4 regions of the Marinobacter sp. L-80 genome follow, and region 3 is predicted to be linked to each of the others. Evidence: predicted binding sites of a transcription regulator. Region 3 holds the regulator's gene; each other region holds the start of a gene.

Region 1 (5,677 bases), on a different contig from region 3:
GCGCAGGGAAGCGCCTCAGGAAACATCCTCTTCCCGCCGCAGGCGATCTGCAGCATCTTCCAGAGCGGTCAGGATGGCCTGCCGCTCTTTCTCGGTGATCTTGTCCGAATCGAGATACATGGCGAAGCCGCTATGTTCGTGTTCCAGGAAGCTTCGGTTGGGCCCCATGTCGCGCCGGAAGTCGACCACTTCGTAAATTGGCACCGGCTTGACAAAGCCCTTCACGGTAATCTCGCCCTTGTCTCTGCACATGATCTTGTCCTTGATCAGCGCGAAGGTTTCGTAGGAAACGAGGATTTCGCCCGGCTCCGCCAGGGACTCAAGCCGGCTGGCCAGGTTTACTTCCTTGCCGATAATCGTGTAATCCATCCGGTTCTCGGCGCCAAAGTTACCAACCGTTGTATAACCGGTGCTTATTCCCATGCGGATTTCCAGCGGGGTCTTGATGCCCTGGCTGCGCCATTTCTGCCGCATGATTTTCATATGCTTGCGCATCTCGATGGCCATGGAGACACAGGCAAAGGCATCTTCCCGTTGGCCCCGGCTGGTGGGGTCGCCAAAGAACACCATGATGGAATCGCCGACGAACTTGTCGATGGTGCCGCCATATTTCAGGGCCACTTCCGACATTTCATTGAAGTAGTGATTCAGTAACTCAGTCAGGGCCTCGGGTTCCATTTCCTCAGACAATTCGGTGAAGCCTTTGATGTCAGAGAAAAACACCGCCAGTTTCTTGCGCTGGGTTTCCAGTCTCACGTCCCGCTCACCGGTGAAGATCGACTGCCAGACTTGAGGCGAGAGATATTTGGACAGTTTGTGTGAAAGCGCGATGGACTGCTCCCGCTGGTTCTGGATCTGGGTCTTTGCCAGCATCAACGCCCGTGCCTGCTGGTGGGAATAGTAAGCCGTAACGCAAATATAAAGCCCGGTGGATAAAATCGACACGATGCTGGTCAGCAGGGGCGAGTGTGGTCCGTCTGCCGGGCCGACGATCGCAACCGCCCCCGCAATGGAGGCCGCCATGAAGCCGGTGCCCAGGACCCACTGACGGATACCACCAACAATCAGGCAACTGAACATCAGCATCAGTGCAACGGCGAGGGAGGGGATGACGATCAGCCCGATGCAACCAATGAAAGCGCCACCAACCACGCAATCAAATATCAGCATTTTCTGACGGATGCGTGGCGAATTCCTGAGGAAAGTGCGGCGAGTCAGGGCATGGGCGATGTGGGGCCAGGTGAGGGCCCCGGCAACCAGCCAGAGAAGCCATTGCGGAAAGGCGCCCTGGAGAACGCCGGTTACGATAATGGCGGCGGTTGAGGTGTATGCCAGTACCCGGCCATTGTAATCGGGCATCGGGGGAATGGCGATCGGGTTGCCCGCCGCCTCGGACGAGAGGGCTCTGCCAGCTGAGCTACTGGCATTACGCAGGTCTGCCGGGGCACTCATCATTTCAGAAACGGATCCTGCCAATGAGCATGTCGCGGAACATGACCCAGTCACCCATAAGGCTGTACAGTGGATATTTGAAGGTAGCGGGGCGATTTTTTTCAAACTTGAAATGACCAACCCACGCAAAGCCATAGCCTATGACCGGCAAGGCCAGAAGCCACAACAGCTTGCCCGAAGCCAGAGCCCATACGGCGACTATCAGGACCAGGAGACTTCCAGCGAAATGCAAACGGCGACAGGTGACGTCGCTGTGCTCTTCGAGGTAGTACGGATAAAATTCGGAAAAGTTATTGAAGGTTTGCTGGTTGCTCATTGTGTTGCCACTCAACGTTGTACGACCGCGTCATTTATAATTGTTGGTAGACCCGACTACGACTAAAGGTTAACAGCATTACGTAGAACCCACAATTCACAGCCATGAATTGTGTTCGTACCTATATTTCAACAGTCTTTAAACAGCGAGCAGATATGACCGCAGTTACCGATTTCCTCCTGAACCGCTCCTCTGAACCGAGGCTGGAATCACCCGCGCCGGATTCGACAACCCTCGAAAGGGCCTTTTCCTGCGCGGCGCGTGCACCGGACCATGCACTGCTCAGGCCCTGGCGCTATCTGGTGATCGAGGGTAAAGGCCTTGAAGCCCTGGGAGAGCTGTTTGCGTCCACCTGTGCCAATAACAGCGATGAGAAAGAAATCGAGAAGCTCCGGCGTGCCCCCCTTCGCGCACCCATGGTCATAGTTGGTATCGCGTCGCCGAGGACGCATCCCAAAGTACCGGAAATCGAGCAGGTCATGTCGGCAGCTGCCGGCATGAGTTTTGTTGAGCTTGCCCTTCAGGATGCCGGTTTCGGCGTGATGTGGAGAACAGGCGGCGTTGCCTACCACTCCTCGGTTCACCAGGGGTTGGGCCTGGAAGAGCATGAACAGATTGTTGGCTTTCTCTACACCGGTACGGTCTCGGCATCCAAGCCGTCTGTGCCCAGACCGGCGGTGGACGAGTTTGTGAGTCATTGGCCCTGAGACCTTGTTGAATACCCCCGGCTTCTGCCGGGGGAAGCAGCTTGCCGCTTTTTCTTGCCCTTTTCCTTTCTCCTTTCCCGTAACCGCTACTCGGATTCTCTGCAGGGCCTGCCAACACTGGGTTTCCTGACAAATTAACACCTGACCATAAATCTGGCATTCAGCTTGCTTTAGTCCTGTCAAAGAGCACAGCCGGCAAAAACAGCTCGGCATACCAGTGCAGTTTTCGGGAGGCAACATGGCAATTACGTTTGATTCGGCTCTGGGCATTCATCAACACGCGGTTGAAGCGCGTGTTAAACGCGCCGAAGTTCTGGCAAACAACCTGGCAAACGCCGACACCCCGGGTTTCAAGGCGCGGGATCTGGATTTCCAGGCCATGATGCAGAAGGCCCAGGAGCAGGTCAGCGGATTCCAGATGGCCAAAACCCATGACGCGCACATGGATACCTCGCCATCGGCGTCGGAAAGCGATTTGATGTATCGGGTTCCCCATCAGCCGTCGGTTGACGGCAATACGGTAGACGCCCAGCAGGAGCAGACCCGGTTTATGCGCAACGCCATGGATTTCCAGGCCAGCTTCCAGTTTTTGAACAGCAAGTTCAGCGGTTTGACCAAAGCCCTGAAGGGCGAATAAGCCGCAGTCACGGGGTTAGCGAAGGTTAGCGAAGGAGAATTTTCATGTCACTGGGCAGCATTTTTGACATCGCCGGTTCCGGCATGACCGCGCAATCACTGCGGCTGAATACAACCGCGTCCAACATTGCCAATGCAGAAACGGCAAGTTCCAGCACGGGGGAAACCTATCGCGCCAGGAAGCCGGTTTTCTCGGCGATTCAGCAGTCTCTGATGAATCCCGGGCAGGGAGGCTTGCCCATGGCTGCCGATGAGGGGCCGGGCGCCGGCGTGAGGGTTGACGGTATTGTCGAAAGTGATGCGGAGCTGCAGATGCGCTACGAGCCCCATCACCCGGCGGCCAACGAGGACGGCTACGTCTACTACCCCAATGTGAATGTGGTTGAAGAGATGGCGGACATGATGTCGTCGTCCAGAAGTTTCCAGATGAATGTGGATGTCATGAACACAGCCAAGTCCATGATGCAGCGCATTCTGACTCTCGGTCAGCAGTAACAGGGTGAGGAGCACAATATGACTGCAGTAAATGCAACAGACGCGTCGGATGTTCTGAGCCAGTACCAGCTGAAGCAACAGAATGGCGGCCAGGGCACCAGCGAGTTGGGTCGGAACGAGTTCATGGAACTGATGCTGGCCCAGCTGAAGAACCAGAACCCGCTGGAACCCCAGGACAACGGTGAATTCATCTCCCAACTGGCCCAGTTCAGCTCGCTGGAGGAAATGCAGAACCTTTCCGGTACGGTTGAGGATGTGGTGGGTCAGTTCCGTTCCAGCCAGGCGCTGCAGGCCTCTGCCATGGTCGGCAAAACCGTGCTTGCCCCTTCCCAGATCGGGGTTCTGGGTGCGGACGGTGAGATCAGCGGCACCGTTGAAGTGCCGGCATCGACCGGTGGCCTTCGGCTTTCGATTCAGGGTCAGAATGGTGAGCGGGTTCGCCAGATCGACATGGGTAGTAGTCCGGCAGGGGTGACCTCGTTCCGCTGGGATGGCCAGGACGGCAACGGCAATCCCTTGCCGCCGGGCGCCTACCGGATTGTGGCCGAGGCTTCCTACCCGGATGGGCCGCAGCAGTTGGGTACGATGGTAAGTGCCAATGTTGACAGCGTGTCCCTGGGCCAGGGTGGCTCCATTACCCTGAATCTTGCAGGCATGGGCTCCATCGCCCTGTCTGATGTAAAACAAATTAACTGATACCGGTGAAACACCAAGGGGTGAACCATGGGATTTAATACGGGTTTGAGTGGCCTTCGCGCGGCATCGGTGGATCTGGACGTCACCGGCAACAACATTGCCAACGCCAGTACCGTTGGTTTCAAGGGCAGCAAGGCCCAGTTTGGCGATCTATACGCCAGCGGTTTCCTGAGCGCAGGCACCAACCCGATCGGCGACGGTGTCCGGGTCCAGGACGTTAAGCAGTCTTTTGGGCAGGGCAACATCAGCTTCACTGACAATGGCCTGGACATGGCGATTGCCGGCGATGGTTTCTTTATCCTGAACAACGGCGGCGAGATTCGTTATTCCCGCGCAGGACAGTTCGGCATTGATAAGGAAGGCTATGTAACGAACAACCAGAATATGCGGGTACAGGGATACACCGCGGACGAGGACGGCAACTTGTCTGGCATCCGGGGAGATTTGCAGATTGCAACAGACAACCTGGCTCCGAGAAGGACGACAAACCTCGACTCCGATCTGAATCTTGATTCCAGGGAGTCCGTGCTGGAAACCCGTGTTCGGGATGTCGGGCCTCTCACTCTTGCTTCCATACAGGGCGAGAGCTTTGATGTGCAGTATTCGGACGGCTCGCCTGCCTTCAACGTGAATATTGACCCTGCAGCCAGTGCCCGTGAAGCGGCCTCCACTATCAACGATGCGCCTGGATTGAGTGCTTCGGCCACAACGACGGCGACTTTTGACGGCACGCCGGCTCTTGATGACGCCTTCATCTCTGGCGCCAGTTCGTTTTCATTCAGCCTCGATATCAATGGATCGCCGCTGACCTTGGACACGTCAAATATCAATTCCCTGCAGGATCTGGTTGATTCAATCAACAACTCCAGCGAGACCGCAATTTCCGCTTCGATTGTCACCGGAGGCGGGGGCAGCGATGTTCTGCGAGTGATTCATAACCAGGGTGAGACGCTCGACTTTACCTTTGCCGATGGTAATGGCAACGGCGATACCGGCACCGTCGAAGGTGATGTGAACGTGACTGCGGACCGGTCGGTGGCGGGAATCACATCAACCACCGCTGACAATGATTTTGAGGTTGCGTTCAACGCGTCGCCAATCCGCGTCACCAATCAATTCAATCCGCTGGATCAGCGTACCTATAACCACGCTACATCCACCACGATCTACGACAGCCTGGGTAATTCCCACGAACTCACACAGTTCTTTGTGAAGAATCCGTCCCCAGGCAATGGTGTCGGGGTGAGCGAATGGTCGGTGTATGCCCAGATTGATGGCGAGTTTGTTGGTGGCACCGACGTGACTCCCTACACTGCAAGATTCGATCAGGGCGGTGCTCTTCAGTCGATCGATGGCGACCCCAGTGGCGAAATCG
Region 2 (5,677 bases), on a different contig from region 3:
AGCTGGGGAAGCGAAGGGGTTGCCTGGGCGAAGGTTTCGCTGTGGCTGGACTTCCTGTTCATTCCTGCCTACATGCTGGCCCTGATTCATCTTACCCGGCACTTTACCCGTGATCGCCCCGGCATTCGCGAGCGGGTGGGTGCCCGTTGGGTACGGGCCCTGTTCGCAACGGCCGGCCTGAGCGATGGCGCAGAGAACATCCTGTTACTGAATAATTTCAATCCGCCCACCGATGAAGTGAGCCTGTCTGCAACCCTGTGCGCACTCATCAAATTCACGGCGCTCACGCTCGGCATCGCCGGGCTGGTCATCATCCGGGCGTCACGGCGCCACCCGCTCGCGCATCACTGACCCCCGATCAACGCCTCTTAATTGGTGCGATAGAACAACAGGTCCCAGACACCGTGACCGAGGGTTTCGCCCCGCTTCTCAAACTTGGTAATTGGACGGTCGTCAGGGCGCGGTGAATAGCCACCGGTCTCCTGGGTGTTGGCAAAGCCCTCGGACTCGCTCATCACCTCGAGCATATGCTCGGCATAATTCTCCCAGTCGGTCGCCAGGTGCAGAATGCCGCCTACCCTCAACTTGTGACGAACCCGCTGGACAAACTCGTGCTGGATCAGCCGGCGCTTGTGATGCTTTTTCTTGTGCCAGGGATCGGGGAAGAACACCATCACGCGATCCAGGCACGCATCCGGAAGGCAGAGGTCAATCACATCGTTGGCATCAATACTGTAAATCCGGACGTTTTCCAGGCCACGGTCCTCGATCTCCTTGAGCAACGCGCCAACACCGGGCTGATGAACTTCAACCCCGATAAAATCCTGTTCGGGAGCGGCCTCAGCCATGTCGGCCAGGGACCGCCCCATACCAAAACCGATTTCCAGGTTCAGCATGTTGTCGCGGCCGAACACTTCCCTGGGATCAATCATTCCGTCCTCACGGGTCAGCCCGTACTTCGGCCAGCTCCGCTCGAACGCCTTTTTCTGGCCTTCCGTCATCCGGCCCTGGCGCAAAACAAAGCTGCGCACACCGCGACGGGTGGTGACCGGCGAATCGGCGGCCTCTTTGGGATCTTGCGGTTCTTTATGGTCTGTCATCTGCAATCCTTAACCGCAGGCAGCGGGTCATGGTTAACGGGATTTGCCAACAGTTTACCAGAGTGTTGTCGCTCAGGCGGAGACCACCGAGTTGCGGCCCTGCTGTCGGTCCAGCTGCCGGTAACCCAGAGCCTCAACCAGATGGCTCTGTCGTAGCTCCTCGCTGCCTTCAAGATCGGCAAGCGTTCGGGCAACTCGCAATATGCGGTGCAGTGCACGGGCCGAAAGCCCCAGCTTTTCCATGGCACCGGTGAGCAACTGCTCGCCCTGGCGATCCAGCCGGCACGCAGCCTGCAACGCACGCCCGGACAAGGCCGCATTCAGGCAACCCCGCTCTGATTGCCGGGCTCTGGCAATCAGGACACGCTCCCGGACGGTGGCGCTGGTTTCGCCATCCCCGCCCGACTGCATCAATACGTCGCCACCCTGCACAGGCACCTCCACATGCAGATCAAACCTGTCCAGAAGGGGGCCGGAAATTTTCGACCGGTAACGGGTAACCTGTTGCGGCGTACACTGACACTCGATGGTGGGATGACCACTGTAGCCACAGGGGCAGGGATTCATTGCAGCCACGACCTGAAATCGCGCCGGAAAATTCACCTGCCGTGCTGCCCGGCTGATCGAGATTTCGCCGGTTTCCATCGGCTCACGCAGGACCTCCAGCACCCGGCGTTCAAACTCTGGCAACTCGTCGAGAAACAGTACGCCCCGGTGAGCCAGTGAGATTTCTCCGGGCCTGGGGCTGCTGCCGCCGCCCACCAGGGCCACCGCTGAAGCGGTATGATGGGGCGCCCGGAAAGGCGGCTGGCGCCAGCCCCCGGCCCGAATCGGCAGCCCGGCCACCGAATGCACGCTGGCGACTTCCATGGCGGAGCCATCATCCAGCCCCGGAAGAATGCCGGGCAAACGACTGGCCAGCATACTCTTGCCGGTTCCCGGTGGGCCGAAGAACAGCAGATTGTGGCTGCCTGCCGCAGCCACTTCCAGTGCACGGCGGGGAACTCGCTGACCACGGACATCCGACAGGTCCGGCACTTCCCTGTTGCTGCCCGGCGCCTGTTCCAGCGAGGACCTGGGCACCGGCACCAGGCGGGCGCGGCCACTCAGGTGCTCGCACACGGCCAGCAGGTGGCCGGAAGCCAGAACGTCACCCTGGCTGGCCAGGGCCGCCTCCTCGGCATTGCCCTGGGGAACCAGCAGGTTTCGTTGCTCCTGCCGGGCGGCTAATACCGCCGGCAGCACGCCTTTAAGCGGCCTCAATGCACCATCAAGGGACAATTCGCCGAGAAATTCGCAGTCCGAAAGGCTCTCGGCCGGAATCTGGCCCGAGGCCGCCAGAATGCCCAGGGCAATAGGCAGATCAAAGCGACCACCCTCTTTGGGCAAGTCGGCAGGGGCAAGATTAATGGTGATTCTCCGGGCGGGGAACTCGAACCCGGCGTTCAGAAGGGCACTGCGAACACGCTCTTTGCTCTCCCTTACACCGGTTTCCGGCAGCCCCACAATCGAGAGCGCAGGCAAGCCGCCTGAGAGATGGACTTCAACGGTAACGGCGGGCGCCGACACGCCAATGGTGGCGCGGGAATGAACGATAGCAAGCATGACAACCTTCCATGGTAATGACCGGAACTGCTTGCCCGGCGTCCTGCCGGGCGTGTCCGTGGTTTACTGTTTTGGCAGGGAATTTTCCAGTTCGGCTACCCGCTTCTCGAGTGCGTCCACCTTTTCACGGGTCTTCAGCAGGACCGCCTGCTGGGCGTCGAACTCTTCCCTCGTTACCAACTCCAGGCGGGACAGGACGGACATCACGGTGGCCCGGGCCTGGGTTTCAAAATCTTCCCGTGCAGCGCGGGCCATGTCCGGTACAAACTGGCCAAACTGGCCCTGCAGCTGAGCAAAAATATCCTGTGGACCTTTCACACATCACCTCACACATTTCTGAAATATCCGGCTTCGACTAAAAGAGAGGGCCTGTTACCGGTTTGCAGGAGTGTATCACACCGCAGCCCCTGCCATACTGTAGGCGGTCGGCCCTATAATAGCGGTCGAACGGTCAGGCAGCCCGCTCCAATTTGGCTCACTGGCCGGCTACCCGCTTCATTTTGGTGCACAACTTTGCGCCATTCTGGTACGCGGATATCGTAGCCTGTTGTTTTAAATATATTTTTTTGCGTTGGCATACCCGATGCTAAAGCTCTCGTACGCAATCCGCACGATTGGTGTGCGAGGTGGCAGCATCCCGAGCTCAACAACCGGCCGACGGGCCCTCACTGTTGAGACGGCTTTACCAAGGAGAAAGCAATGAAACTTGTGACAGCGATCATCAAGCCTTTCAAATTGGACGATGTCCGTGAGGCATTATCCGAGATTGGCGTTCAAGGCGTAACCGTCACTGAAGTCAAAGGCTTCGGTCGGCAAAAAGGCCACACAGAACTCTATCGTGGCGCGGAATACGTGGTGGATTTCCTGCCCAAGGTGAAGGTGGAAGTTGCTATCGGCGACAACCTTCTGGACCAAGTTATCGAGTCCATCACCAAGGCGGCCAACACCGGCAAGATCGGTGACGGCAAGATCTTCGTGACTGAACTGGCTCAAGCCATCCGGATCCGGACTGGCGAAACCGGCGAAGAAGCGGTCTGAACCAGCTCTGATTTTTCGATCAGCCAACGCAAAAAAATTTATAACCTGAAAAGCCTCGTGCGGAGGGCTTCATATGGAAAGCAATCTTAATCACATTTTTGAACTCCAGTATGCGCTGGATACCTTTTACTTCCTGATTTGCGGTGCCCTGGTCATGTGGATGGCCGCTGGCTTTGCCATGCTGGAAGCCGGCCTGGTGCGTGCCAAGAACACCACTGAAATCCTGACCAAGAACGTGGCCCTGTTTGCGGTCGCCTGTACCATGTACCTGATTGTCGGCTACGACATCATGTACGACGGCGGTATCTTCCTGAGCGGTGTAACAACCGTTGCCGAGATGGACGACGCAGCGATCGCGGGCGTTATTGCAGCCTCCACTGAAGCCGGCTTCGGCGACATGGGCGAATACAGTGGCGCTTCTGACTTCTTCTTCCAGGTTGTTTTCGTTGCAACCGCCATGTCCATCGTTTCCGGTGCCGTGGCTGAGCGCATGAAGCTCTGGGCCTTCCTGGCTTTCGCCATCGTTATGTGTGGCTTCATCTACCCGATGCAGGGTTCCTGGACCTGGAACGGCGACGCGGTATTCGGCATGTACGAGCTGAGCTACAGCGACTACGCCGGTTCCGGTATCGTTCACATGGCAGGCGCAGCAGCGGCCCTGGCAGGCGTTCTTCTCCTCGGTGCCCGTAAAGGCAAGTACGGCGCCAAAGGCGAAATCCGTGCCTTCCCGGGCGCCAACCTGCCCCTGGCAACGCTTGGTACCTTCATCCTCTGGATGGGCTGGTTCGGCTTTAACGGCGGCTCCACCCTGAAGCTGGGTGGCATCGGTGTCGCCAACGAAGTTGCCAACGTGTTCCTGAACACCAACGCAGCTGCAGCCGGTGGCCTGATTGCCGCCCTGATCGTGGCACGCCTGATGTTCGGCAAAGCGGACCTGACCATGGCCCTGAACGGTGCCCTGGCTGGCCTGGTTGCCATCACTGCAGAGCCGGCGGATCCTTCTCCCCTGCTGGCCACCATCATCGGCGCCATTGGCGGCACCCTGGTTGTCTTCTCCATCGTAACCATGGACAAGCTGCGCATTGACGACCCGGTCGGTGCCATCTCTGTCCACGGCGTGGTGGGTATCTGGGGTATCTTCGCGGTTCTCCTGTCCGACGCAGACGCTACCTTCATGGGTCAGCTGGTCGGCATGCTCACCATCTTCATCTGGGTGTTCGTCACCAGCCTGATCGTCTGGGGCATCCTGAAAGCCGTCATGGGCATCAGGGTTTCCGAGGAAGACGAGTACGAAGGTGTGGATCTGTCCGAGTGCGGCATGGAAGCCTATCCGGAGTTTGTCAGCGGCAAGCAGTAATCGTTGACACGAGCAACGAAAAAGGGCGCCATCTGGCGCCCTTTTTTTGTCTGCTTTGTCTGCCCGCTTTCCCCTTAACCTTCTTCCGGACGGACCTCATCTTCCAGTGCATCCACCATGAACTGGGGCATCGCCAGGGCACCGTGATGAACCCCGGAATTATAGTATCGGGTCACGAACGGCCGGTTGTTGGCATCTTCCTCGCGGAAGTATTTGATCGGGTTTTCCTTGCTGGCCATGGTGCAGCTCCACCAGCCGGTGGGGTAGACCGGTTGCGGGAATGGCATGGTCTGCACATGCTCGAATCCGGCCTTACGCATGTCCTCGTGAATGCCCTTGATGATGCTGTCGGTGTGCAGCAGCGGTGATTCGCTCTGCTGGACAATAATGCCGCCTTCTCGAAGCGCCAACATGGCATCCCGGTAAAAATCCAGGGCAAACAGGCCTTCGGCCGGGCCGACAGGATCGGTGCTGTCGATAATAATGAGGTCGACACTGTTCGGCTCAATGTCCCGCATCCACTGGATACCATCTCCGAAGAAGAAATTGGCGCGCGGGTCACTGTTCGCTTCGCAAA
Region 3 (5,677 bases):
TTTTGCCGGAAGTATTCACCCAACTGCTCGCACACATACACCGATCGGTGTTGGCCGCCGGTACAACCAATGGAGATGGTCATATAGCTGCGGTTGCTATCAGCAAACGACGGCAGCCAGGTATCCAGGAAGGCCTTCAGGTCGTCAATCATCTTCCGGCTTGCCGGCTCTTTCTCGAGAAACTCGATAACCGGCTGATCGGTGCCCACGTATTTCCTGAGGCTGGTATCCCAGTAGGGGTTCGGCAGGCAGCGAACATCGAAGACATAGTCGGAATCCAATGGCACACCGTGTTTGAAGCCGAACGACTGGAACAGCAGGGCCAGCTCCTGGTCTTTCCGGCCAACCACCCGTTGCTTCACCATGTCCCGGAGTTCGTACATGGACATGCCCGTGGTGTTCACATACAGGTCGGAAAGCTTGGAGAGAGGCTCAAGAAGCTTCTTTTCACTGGTAATGGCTTCCCGGAGGGATGTCCTGTCGTCACTCAGCGGATGCTTTCTGCGGGTGGCATGGAAACGCTGGAGCAATGACTGTTCGTCGGCGTCCAGGAAGATGATCTCAACCGTAACCCCGGTCTCCTGAAGGCGACGGTAGATCTCTTCGAAATTGGCCAACTCTCCGGAAAGGTTGCGGGCATCGATGCTCACCGCCATCTTTCCCAGCCGGCCAGGCTTGGTCTGGCTGGCGGCTTCCCGGGTGAGGGGAAAGAGCAGGCCGATAGGCAGATTGTCGATGCAATAGAATCCGAGGTCTTCAAGCACATGAAGGGCGGTACTCTTGCCCGAGCCAGACCTGCCACTAACGATAATCAGCTTCATGACCACCTTATCTCCACTGCAATGAATATCATCCGCCCGGGGCGGTCATGCGCTGGTACAGCGTGCTTGCGTCCTCGGATTGCCGGAGGCGATCACAGAACGACCGCTCATTGAACTTTTCAGCCAGTTGGCTGAGCAGCTCCAGGTGTTCGCTCGTTGCTTCCTTCGGGACGATCAGGGCGAAAATCAGATCCACCGGCTGATTGTCGATAGCATCGAATTCGACGCTTTCTTCCAGCGTCATCAGCACGCCCACCACGTGATCAAGTCCTTCCAGACGGCAGTGGGGAATGGCGATTCCCTGGCCAATGCCGGTGCTGCCCAGGCGCTCGCGGGAAATCAGGTTGTTGAAGAGCTGGGTCTCGCTGAGCGTGTTGTCCTGATGGTTTATCTGCTCGGCAATAAACTCCAGGGCCCGTTTCTTGCTGGACGCAGCTACCCTGCAGAGGGTGAGCTCCGGAGCAAGAATGTTCTCTATGGTCAGGGATGTGTCGCTCATGGATCGACTGCGTTTCCGTTAAAAAAAAGGCTGCGACACGTTACTCATGTCGCAGCTCGATTAGATGAATTGCATGAAAACAGTCAGTTAGCGAGAGCCGTTTCCGTGCATCCGGTCTACATTCTTTTCCTTGTGCTTGAGGATCTGACGGTCAAGCTTGTCGATCAGGGCATCGATGGCTGCGTACATATCCTCATTTTCTGCCTTTGCGTGAATCTCACCACCAACCACATGCAACGTGGCTTCCGCAATCTGGCGCACCTTTTCCACTTCCAGGGTCACCTGGCAGTTACTGATGTGGTCAAAGTGACGCTCGAGCTTCTCGAACTTCTCTGAAACATAATCCTTCAGTGCGGGAGTCAGTTCTACGTGATGGCCTGAAATATTGAGTTGCATAGGCGTCTCCTGTTGTCATCGTGCCGGCTCCCGGGAGCCGGTCTGGGTGCTGGCGCATTATGCGCCGGCGAATAGTACGTTGCGCCCGGACCCCGGGGTGTTCAGACCAGCCGCTTGCGTTCGTTCGAAGGCGGAATGTGCATGGCCTCCCGGTACTTGGCAACGGTGCGTCGCGCAACCTTGATTCCCTGTTCTCCTAGCATGGCTGCAATTTTACTGTCGCTCAACGGCTTTTTGGGCGTTTCCGCGGCAATCAGCTTTTTGATCATCGCGCGGATCGCCGTGGAAGAACATTCACCGCCTTCGTCAGTGCTGACATGGCTGGAGAAGAAATATTTCAGCTCGAAAATTCCCCGGGGGGTGTGCATGTATTTCTGGGTGGTGACCCGGGAAATCGTGGACTCATGCATCTCAACCGCCTGGGCGATATCAGAGAGGATCAGCGGTTTCATGGCTTCTTCACCCTGATCCAGGAATCCTTGCTGGTGCTCGACAATACGGGTCGCCACTTTCAGCAGGGTTTCATTGCGGCTCTGCAGGCTCTTGATAAACCATTTCGCCTCCTGCAACTGATCCCGCAGGTAGGTGTTGTCGGCACTGCTGTCCGCACGCCTTATAAGAGAAGCATAGCTGGCATTGACCCGGATGCGCGGTGCAATTTCAGGATTCAGCTCAACACGCCAGCGGCCATTGTGTTTGCGAACGATCACGTCCGGAATCACATAATCGGGTTCGGCCCGGTCAATGACATCGCCCGGCCGCGGATTCAGGCCGGTGATCAGCGCCAGGACATCCCGCAACTGGTCTTCTTTCAGGCGGCTGCGGCGCAGCAACTGGGCGTAATCGCGGTTGCCCAGCAGGTTGATGTAATGGGTAATTACAAGGCGTGCCTGGGCCAGCCAGGGTGTTTCCGGCGGCAGCTGGTTGAGCTGGATCAGCAGGCATTCCTGTAGGTCCCGGGCAAACACGCCGGGCGGATCAAAGTGTTGCAGGCGGTGAAGCACGGCTTCCACTTCATCCAGTTCAAGGGGGTCTTCATCGTTCTCATCCAGCAGTCCGGCGTGGATTTCCTCCAGCGGGCTGGTGATATAGCCCCGTTCGTCCACTGCATCCATCAGGGCATGGGCAATGGCCTGGTCCCGTTCACTGAGGTGCGTCAGATTGAGCTGCCATTCCAGGTGATCCTGAAGCGTTTCGGTCGGGGAATTACGGGTTTCGAAATCGTGATCGTTTTCGTCGTCGTTGCGGGCTGCCGGCGCTGGTGCGGACTGGTAGATGTCGTCCCAGGCGGTATCAACCGGCAGATCGTCCGGAATGTTGTCAGGAATCTCGTTCTCCGAGGACCAGTCCGGGCCGTTCTCGGATTCATCCCAGTCGCTGGCCGGTTCCGGGGCAGCTTCAGCGGCGGACTCGGTGGCGTTGGCCTCGCGCTCGTCGTTTTCGCTGGCTGCGTCGGTCTGGTCATCGTCCTCGGAGGTCTCCAGCATGGGGTTGGATTCCAGTGCCTGCTGGATTTCCTGCTGGAGGTCGAGAGTGGAGAGCTGGAGAAGCCGGATCGCCTGTTGCAGCTGGGGCGTCATGGTCAGGCTTTGACCCAGCTTTAACTGTAAGGAGGCTTTCATAACCATGGTTCAGGATCCGTCACTCATCAGCGCGTTGTGTCATAAGTCGTGAAAAAATCTTTATATGCCGGTTACTTGCCGTGATTTTAATTTACCCTAGCAAGTTCTTTGCCGAGTTTACTTGCTACAGATCATCAAAACAATCAGCCATTGGGTGTCAGAGTCTGAATTCGTCGCCGAGATAGACTTCCTTGACCTGCTGGTTGGCCAGGATGGCGTCGGCATTGCCGGAGGCGATGATGTGGCCGCCGGAAACAATGTAGGCATTCTCGCAGATGTCCAGGGTCTCACGCACGTTGTGGTCGGTGATCAAAACGCCAATGCCTTTGTCCCGAAGGTGCCGGATGATGTGTTTGATGTCACTGACGGATATGGGGTCCACACCGGCGAAGGGCTCATCCAGCAGGATGAAAGCCGGCTCCATGGCCAGGGCCCGGGCAATTTCCACCCGTCGCCGCTCACCACCGGACAGGGCCATACCAACGCTGTCCCGTATATGGGTGATGTGGAATTCCTCCAGCAGCTCCTCGAGCTTTTTCTGCCGGTCTGCCTTGGTCAGGCCCTGCCGCGTCTCAAGGATCGCCATGATGTTGTCGCGCACAGACAGTTTGCGGAAAACCGAGGCTTCCTGTGGCAGATAGCCGATGCCTTGGCGGGCCCGACCGTGCATCGGCAGCGGCGTGATATCCCGGCTGTCGATAGTTATCCGCCCGTGATCGGCAGGTACCAGCCCCACGATCATGTAGAAACAGGTGGTTTTCCCGGCGCCGTTGGGGCCTAGCAGTCCAACAATTTCCCCGCTTCGGATTTCCAGGGACACATCGATAACCACTTTTTTCTGTTTGTAACTCTTTGCCAGGTTACTGGCTCTCAGAACTGCCATCGGTTTCCTGTTTGTCAGTGCGTCTGTCGGCGCTTCGCGGCTGGATCACCATTTCTACCCGGCCAGTGCCATCGCCGGTCTCGGCGCCGCCTTCTGCGGTTACAACGCGGCCAGCGGTATCATAGTGAATCACGTCGCCGCGGAACAGGTTGCCATTCTGCTCAATCACCGCTTCCCGTTCAAAGGTCAGCTGGCTGTCGGTGGCGGACCAGGTAATATTCAGGGCGCGGGCGTCGGTTTCACCTCCACCTTCGCGCGCCGGTTGCCTGTATCTTGCGGGGGTTCCGGAGGCCTCGATGCGGCTCAGGCCGTTCTCTGTACGGTACAGGACCACACGCTCCGCGTTCAGGCGGGTATTGCCTTGTTCAAGTTCCACATCGCCGGTGTAAGTGGCAATGCCCTGGCCATCGTCCAGGCGGGCGTTGTCGGCGGTAACCTTGATGGGGATGTCGGAATCAAGGTCGAAAGCCGCCACCGGGCCAGCCATTGCGACTGTCAGCAGGGCGGCCAGCAGGCTCCGGTATCGGTTAGTTTCCGGTTTCATAGCGTCCTTCCACCTGGGAGTTCAGTTCCAGAATCCGCTCGTCAATCCACGCTTTCATGCCCGTGGCCCGGGTTATGCCGGTAACGTCGCGTATTTCTACGGGTGCGTCTGTATATACCATGCCCCGGTCATTATCCAGCGTCAGTGTTGATGTTGTCAGAGTGGCGTCCCGTTCACCAATACTGCGCTGAATCCGGACATTGTCAGTGAGATAGACCAGGTTCTGGTTCTGCAGCAGGCTGCCATTCTCGGCTTCAACAATCCAGGGCAGAACATTGTCGCCGCCATACAGTTCGGCACGGGGAGACTCCATGGTGGCCAGGTTACCTTCTTCAAACTGCTCAATGCGGGGGCTGGAGAACCGGATTTTCAGCTTGCCCGATTCGTCGAATGACGTGTAATTGCCATTGACCACAAAGCCGTCCGGTTCGGCATCGCCCCGCAGTGCGGCTGCCTCATCATCAATGACCGGCGGTTCATCGCTTTGCCAGAGCAAAAAGACCGCGGCCACCACGGTGCCAGCCAGCGCCAGTGTTCGCAGCCAGGGCCTGTCCGGGAGCCAGTTCACGCCTTGAGCTCCAGGTAGGGTGCAAGCGCAGCATCCAGCTTGCCATGGGCAGTCAGCAGCAGGTCGCAGGCTTCTCGCACCGCGCCCTCGCCACCCCGGGTTCGGGTGCAGTAATCGGCATGTTGCTGCACCAGCCAGTAACCATTGGGTACGGTGATTCCCAGCCCGGCAAACCGGAGCGCCGGCAGGTCTGGCAGATCATCACCCATGTAGGCGATGGCCTCAGGGCTGAGATCCATGGTGCTGACCAGTTCCTGCAGGGCCACTTTCTTGTCCTCACGCCCCTGCATCAGATGGGGGATGCCCAGATCCCGCATGCGCTTTTCGGTCAGGGGTGACTTCCG
Region 4 (5,677 bases), on a different contig from region 3:
GCTGACAGGGATTATGTCGCCGACCCCTCTATGTCGATGACGTGGGCGCCAGATCGAGACGGCGGCACGGTCGGGGTTGGTCAGCTGCCGATATCGCCCCATAGCCATTGACAAAGCGCCATGGCTGCAACCGGTGCGGTTTCGGTTCTCAGTACCCGAGGGCCCAGGGCCACCGGCAGGAAACCTTCTTTTTCCGCCTGGGCGATTTCCTCGGGGGAAAGGCCGCCCTCGGGGCCGATCATCAGGGCGACGCGTTCGGGGGGGATAATGGATTTGAGTGCATGCTCGGTACGGTGGTGAAGGACAAGACGCACTTCGCAGTCCCGGCTGTGTTCCAGCCACTGGGAAACGGTCATCACCGGCAGGATCTCGGGCACCCGGGCGCGACCGCATTGCTCGGCGGCGCTGATGGCGACGGATTGCCAGTGGCGCAGGCGCTTGTCTTCCCGGTCGCCCTTGAGTTTTACGTCGCACCGTTCTGTGCTCAGCGGCACGATGCGGGTAACGCCCATTTCCACCGCTTTCTGCACTGCGTAGTCCATGCGGTCACCCTTGGAGAGAGTCTGGCCGAGAACGATTTCCAGGGGGGATTCGGTAGCGTTGGCCTGCGGAGTACCAACCTGGACTTCCACGTTCTTCTTGCTGGCACTGGAAATGGTGGCGGGGTAGTCGTTGCCATCACCGTTGAAAAGCAGCAGCTCCTGTCCCGGCTGCATGCGCAATACCCGGCCCACATGTTGTGCGGCGTTGTCATCAAGTGCTGCGGTGCCGCCCTCGGTGAGGGCGGAATCGGTGTAGATGCGGGGTATGCGCATGAGCTGGTCTCTCAGATTCCGGGCGGCTGTCAGTCGCGAACTGCGATCTCAATGCCTTCCGTCGCAACCTGGCCCAGATGGCGGATCTGTTCTTCGGTGATCACGTAAGGCGGCATGAAGTAAACCACATTACCCAGGGGGCGAAGCAAGGCCTGGCGGGTTAATGCATGCTGGTAAACACGAATGCCACGGCGCTCCTGCCAGGGGAAGGGCGTTTTCGACGCTTTATCTTTCACCATTTCCACCGCCATGGTCATGCCATGCTGGCGAATGTCGCCGACATTGGGGTGCTCCGCAAGATGGGCGACGGATTTGGCCATGCACGTGGAGAGCGCGCGGTTGCTCTCAATCACATTGTCATCCCGGAAGATGTCCAGGGTCGCCAACGCCACGGCGCAGCCAATGGGGTTGCCCGTGTAGCTGTGGCTGTGCAGAAACGCCTTGAGGGTCTCATAGTCGTCGTAGAAGGCGTTGTAGACATCATCGGTGGTCAGTACCACCGACAGAGGCAGGTAGCCGGCGGTGAGCCCCTTGGACAGGCACATGAAATCCGGAGTGATGCCCGACTGCTCACAGGCAAACAGGGTGCCGGTGCGGCCAAAACCAACGGCAATCTCATCGGCAATCAGGTGCACGCCATAGCGGTCGCAGGCTTCCCGCAGTTTGGTGTGGTAGATGGGATGGTGCATGCGCATGCCGCCGGCGCACTGGATCAGCGGCTCCACCACCACGGCGCAGATTTCGTCGTGCTTCTCGGCCAGCAGTGTTTCCATGGCCTCAAACTGGCGCAGTGCGTAATCCTCATCGGTCTCACCCGGTTCTTTGTTAAACGCATCTGGGGAGGGCGCCGTCAGGACTTCCATCAACAAAGGCTGGTAGGTGTCCTTGTACAGAGATACATCGCCGAGGGCCAGTGCGCCCAGAGTTTCCCCATGGTAGCTGTTGCTCAGGTTCACGAAGTTTTTCTTGCCCGGTTTACCGTGGTTTTTCCAGTAGTGGAAGCTCATCTTGAGGGCGGCTTCGATCGCGGACGAGCCGTTGTCGGCGTAAAAGCATTTGTTGAGTCCTTCCGGAGTTGCCTCAATCAGGCGCTCGGACAGGTTGACCACGGGCTCATGGGTAAAGCCGGCCAGGATGACATGCTCAAGCTGGCCAATTTGTTCCTGGATCGCGGCGTTGATTCTCGGATTGGCATGGCCGAACAGGTTGACCCACCAGGAGCTCACGGCGTCGATGAACCGGTTGCCCTCAAAGTCTTCCAGCCAGACACCTTCGCCCCGCTTGATCGGGACCAGTGGCAGGGTTCCTTCATGGTCTTTCATCTGGGTGCAGGGATGCCACACGGATTTGAGGCCACGGGCGACGAGGTCAGCATTGCGCATGAGAATTCTCCATCAGACGGTCGTGTTCTGGATTGTCGGCGGTTAACCTGTGCGGATATTACCGTTAACAGCGGCGACTGGCCAATGCCGACAAACTTCCAGAGCCTCGGAATTCCTTAAGAAAGACTAAGGGGACGCTGATGGGACGGGGATTAAAAAATCCCAATAATTTACTGTAGCAGGATTTCAGGACGCAGGCCCATTGACCGGGCCTGCTTTCACTTGACCAAAATCACTGGAAAAGCGTCCGTAATCAGAAGCTTTTACTCCAGCCAAGCCAGAATTTCGGATCATCCGAGTTGACGGAGCCAAGGGCGCTGTCCGGGTCGATATCCGAATATTCCAGATTGATACTGACGGAGCCGAGCGTTCCCGCATCCTTGGTCACGTTGACGGCGGCGTGTCCATAGCTCGCCTCGCCCACGGACGGTTTTTTGTCGTCGGTAAAGTCGTAGTAGCCTAATGTAACACCTGCACTGAAATCATTTTCCAATGGCATGTGGGCGCTCAGGTAATAGAAGACATCACCTTCCACGAACAGCCCTGGTGTGCTGTTGTCACTGTTTACTGTATAGGCTAGCCCCGCGGATAAATACCCGTAACTCAGCTCCCCGTATATCTCCCCGAAATCAATAGAGGCGGGAGCGTCCGGGTAAGCATAATATATATACCCGACGTCATATCCGATATCGTTGATAGCGCCCGAGTAACCCGCATAGAGGTCAAACTCATAACTGGTCCCGTCGCCAAAATCCACATTGGAACCCCATACACCGGCATACAAGCCGGACGCATGCTCGTAGTCGAGCCCACCCTGGACAGCAGCTGAATTGTCTGTTTGTGTCACGCCACGGAAGAGGTAATTGCTGGAGACGCCTACATTGGCGCTTACGTCAGCGCTGACCATTGAAGGAGTTGCCTGAAGAACTGCAAACAGACCAACACCGAGCAATCCGGATTTTCTGAGAACTTGCTTATCCATTATGTACACCTTTTTAAGTTGCGCTTTTCGCATTCCTCAAGAGCAAACAAGGTGCCAATCATTATAACTTATTGTTTATTATAACTTTAAATCTAAAAAGCAGTGGCGAAGTCCGATTCATAAATCCGCGGCGCCCCAAAATGGAGCGATATCCATCGTTCGATCAGGGTGGCGCTCGATTTTAGTGCCAGCCTGGTCGCCCTTGACCTTTTTGCGCCCAAAGTCATCCGGCCAGCCCCGGCGCTGTGCCGGAACAACGCCGGTCAACGCGCTGCGCGCCATGTCGGGCGCACCATAAAAAAGGGGCAGAAAAATCTGCCCCTGAAACCTGATTAACTCTTTATCTCGCCAGTATCAGCGCCAACGCGGACAGAACCCAAACCCAATAACCATCTTGCTGTTTATACAGCAATTTTACCATTTGGCTTGAGCCTTACATAAGCGGAACCGGGGATCATGCATGATCAAAACGCATACTGGAACCGCGCACGGACCTCATCTCCGCTTTCGCCGCTGGCTTGCTCGCCATCCATGTAGCTCATGCCGAGTCGGACATTCTTATTGGCGTAGTAGTTGACACCCAGCGTCGTTTGCTCGCCGTCGGTTGTGGCCAGCCCCACATCACTGTATTTTCCATCACCCTCTTCAAAACGGGCGATTACTTCCCAGGCACCTCTGGGCGATGACGGCTTTGCCCGCTTAAACACGCCCGCTTTGTAGGGGCGACTCTCTCCGGTAATGACCCAGCCGAGCTGCACGTAGTAGCCATCGACATCCAACTGCCCTTCCTCGGAATCGAAGTATTCGGCCTGAGCGTGGAAAGGCCCCATACGGCCAGCCAGTTCCAGATTGTAGGTATCGATTTCATCAGCCTGAACATCGGCCTCACGCGTGGTATAACCCGCGCCAAGATGAACAACGGCATCATTCGTTTGAATCGGCGCAAACGTACCCCGTGCCGTTATCGCCGTATTATTGAAGTCGTTGCTGCCGTCACCATCCGCTTCAAAATAACCGATACCGTAGGTCCAGTTACTTCCCTTTCCGCTCAGCTGAATACCGCCACTGCGTCCGGGAGCATAACGCTCGGTCATGGCGGAGCGCTCTAGCGCGGAAATGTCTTTCGAGCTTGTCAGTTCTTCCAGGCCGAAAGGCTCTTTCTGCTTACCGATGGTGACGCTTGCAACTGAGCCAAACCCCAGGTACCGAATGTAAAGGTCTTCGACGTCACCGCCGTCGGCACCCTCACTTTCCGCGACGTTAAACTGAGTCTTGTAGGCCCAGTCGCCATAATGGCCCTTGACGTATAAGCGTGCACGCCGCACATCAAAATCCTTGGTATCAACGCCGTTGTCATCCGACTGCGTTGCGTCGTAATCCCACTGGATACGGCCACCAAGCTGAAAGGATGCCAAATCATCAGACGTTTTGACCTCAATACCACTCTCGGTATTGATCACCAGGTCCTCACCGTCAGTCGTAACAGTACCGGCCTGTGCGGAAACAGCGGAAACCGCCAGCATCAAGCTCAAATATTTCTTAGCCATGGTTTTCTCTTACCTTGTCGGTTTGCTTGTGTATTTTGGAACACCGGGGTAAGTAAATTTGGCTAACATTGCGAAAAAGTTACAGAAAACCAATTAGTCGACCCTGAAAAAAGAAAAACCTGAAGAAAAGCCCCCGGAAGCAGGGGCTTTGCCTGGGCGGCTTAGCTCAGTGCGCGAGTACCCGTGACAGGAATGACTGGGTGCGTTCGTTCTGGGGGTTGTCGAAGACGTCTTCGGGTTTGCCTTGCTCGACAATCTGGCCCTCGTGGATGTAGATCACCCGGTCGGCCACTTCGCGGGCAAAGCCCATTTCGTGGGTGACGACCATCATGGTCATCCCTTCTTTGGCCAGCTCGCGCATGACGTCCAGCACTTCACCGATCATTTCCGGATCCAGGGCTGACGTTGGCTCGTCGAACAGCATGAGGCGCGGTTCCATCGCCAGCGCTCGGGCGATTGCGACCCGCTGTTGCTGGCCGCCGGACAGCTGGCTGGGGTACTTGTCGGCCTGGTTGCCGATGCCCACACGGTTGAGCAACCGCTCGGCGGTGGCATTGGCAACAGTTTCCGGAGCATCCTTGACCTTCTTGGGCGCCAGCATGATGTTCTTTTTCACCGTGAGGTGAGGGAAGAGGTTGAACTGTTGGAATACCATGCCGACTTCCTTGCGGATTTCAGCCAGAGCTTTCGGATTGCCGCTCTTGGGCGCGAGCTGTTGGCCGTCCACTTCCAGTGTTCCGGATTCATATTCTTCAAGGCCGTTCACACAGCGAATCAGGGTGGATTTGCCGGAGCCGCTGGCGCCGATAATAACCACCACTTCGCCCTGTTCAACGGTAAGGTCAATATCTTTGAGGACATGCAGTTTCCCGAAGTACTTGTTCATGCCCTTCATTTTTACAATCTGAGTCATGGGTAACGTTCCTTCAGACAGAAGCCAGTCCGCGGCGC

Evidence for each region. The regulator sigma-54, encoded in region 3, starts transcription at its own class of promoters, with help from an activator protein. The targets are predictions, from matches to a motif close to ANTGGCATNNANNTTGCTNT.
Region 1: the regulator sigma-54 is predicted to act here: its motif matches at 2,628-2,647, upstream of flgB (flagellar basal body rod protein FlgB).
Region 2: the regulator sigma-54 is predicted to act here: its motif matches at 3,276-3,295, upstream of glnK (P-II family nitrogen regulator).
Region 4: the regulator sigma-54 is predicted to act here: its motif matches at 3,219-3,238, upstream of AC13E3_RS07585 (TorF family putative porin).

The regions. Positions count from the first base shown of each region.
Region 1 covers NZ_JBSXOI010000066.1:18,716-24,392, forward strand. The annotation lists gene AC13E3_RS10475 (adenylate/guanylate cyclase domain-containing protein) at 16-1,455, opposite strand; gene AC13E3_RS10480 (Mpo1-like protein) at 1,457-1,768, opposite strand; gene AC13E3_RS10485 (nitroreductase family protein) at 1,924-2,475, shown strand; gene flgB (flagellar basal body rod protein FlgB) at 2,714-3,112, shown strand; gene flgC (flagellar basal body rod protein FlgC) at 3,157-3,606, shown strand; gene AC13E3_RS10500 (flagellar hook assembly protein FlgD) at 3,625-4,302, shown strand; gene AC13E3_RS10505 (flagellar hook protein FlgE) at 4,330-5,677, shown strand, end outside.
Region 2 covers NZ_JBSXOI010000049.1:128,288-133,964, reverse strand. The annotation lists gene AC13E3_RS05615 (hypothetical protein) at 1-351, shown strand, start outside; gene trmB (tRNA (guanosine(46)-N7)-methyltransferase TrmB) at 369-1,100, opposite strand; gene AC13E3_RS05605 (YifB family Mg chelatase-like AAA ATPase) at 1,173-2,705, opposite strand; gene AC13E3_RS05600 (accessory factor UbiK family protein) at 2,769-3,023, opposite strand; gene glnK (P-II family nitrogen regulator) at 3,405-3,743, shown strand; gene AC13E3_RS05590 (ammonium transporter) at 3,817-5,100, shown strand; gene speE (polyamine aminopropyltransferase) at 5,175-5,677, opposite strand, start outside.
Region 3 covers NZ_JBSXOI010000077.1:524,901-530,577, reverse strand. The annotation lists gene rapZ (RNase adapter RapZ) at 1-821, opposite strand, end outside; gene ptsN (PTS IIA-like nitrogen regulatory protein PtsN) at 850-1,320, opposite strand; gene hpf (ribosome hibernation promoting factor) at 1,408-1,716, opposite strand; gene AC13E3_RS22065 (RNA polymerase factor sigma-54) at 1,818-3,344, opposite strand; gene lptB (LPS export ABC transporter ATP-binding protein) at 3,496-4,221, opposite strand; gene lptA (lipopolysaccharide transport periplasmic protein LptA) at 4,199-4,765, opposite strand; gene lptC (LPS export ABC transporter periplasmic protein LptC) at 4,749-5,333, opposite strand; gene AC13E3_RS22045 (KdsC family phosphatase) at 5,330-5,677, opposite strand, start outside.
Region 4 covers NZ_JBSXOI010000056.1:54,752-60,428, reverse strand. The annotation lists gene AC13E3_RS07595 (16S rRNA (uracil(1498)-N(3))-methyltransferase) at 81-815, opposite strand; gene AC13E3_RS07590 (adenosylmethionine--8-amino-7-oxononanoate transaminase) at 845-2,197, opposite strand; gene AC13E3_RS07585 (TorF family putative porin) at 2,451-3,179, opposite strand; gene AC13E3_RS07580 (hypothetical protein) at 3,297-3,461, opposite strand; gene AC13E3_RS07575 (OprO/OprP family phosphate-selective porin) at 3,644-4,726, opposite strand; gene AC13E3_RS07570 (amino acid ABC transporter ATP-binding protein) at 4,893-5,639, opposite strand; gene AC13E3_RS07565 (amino acid ABC transporter permease) at 5,653-5,677, opposite strand, start outside.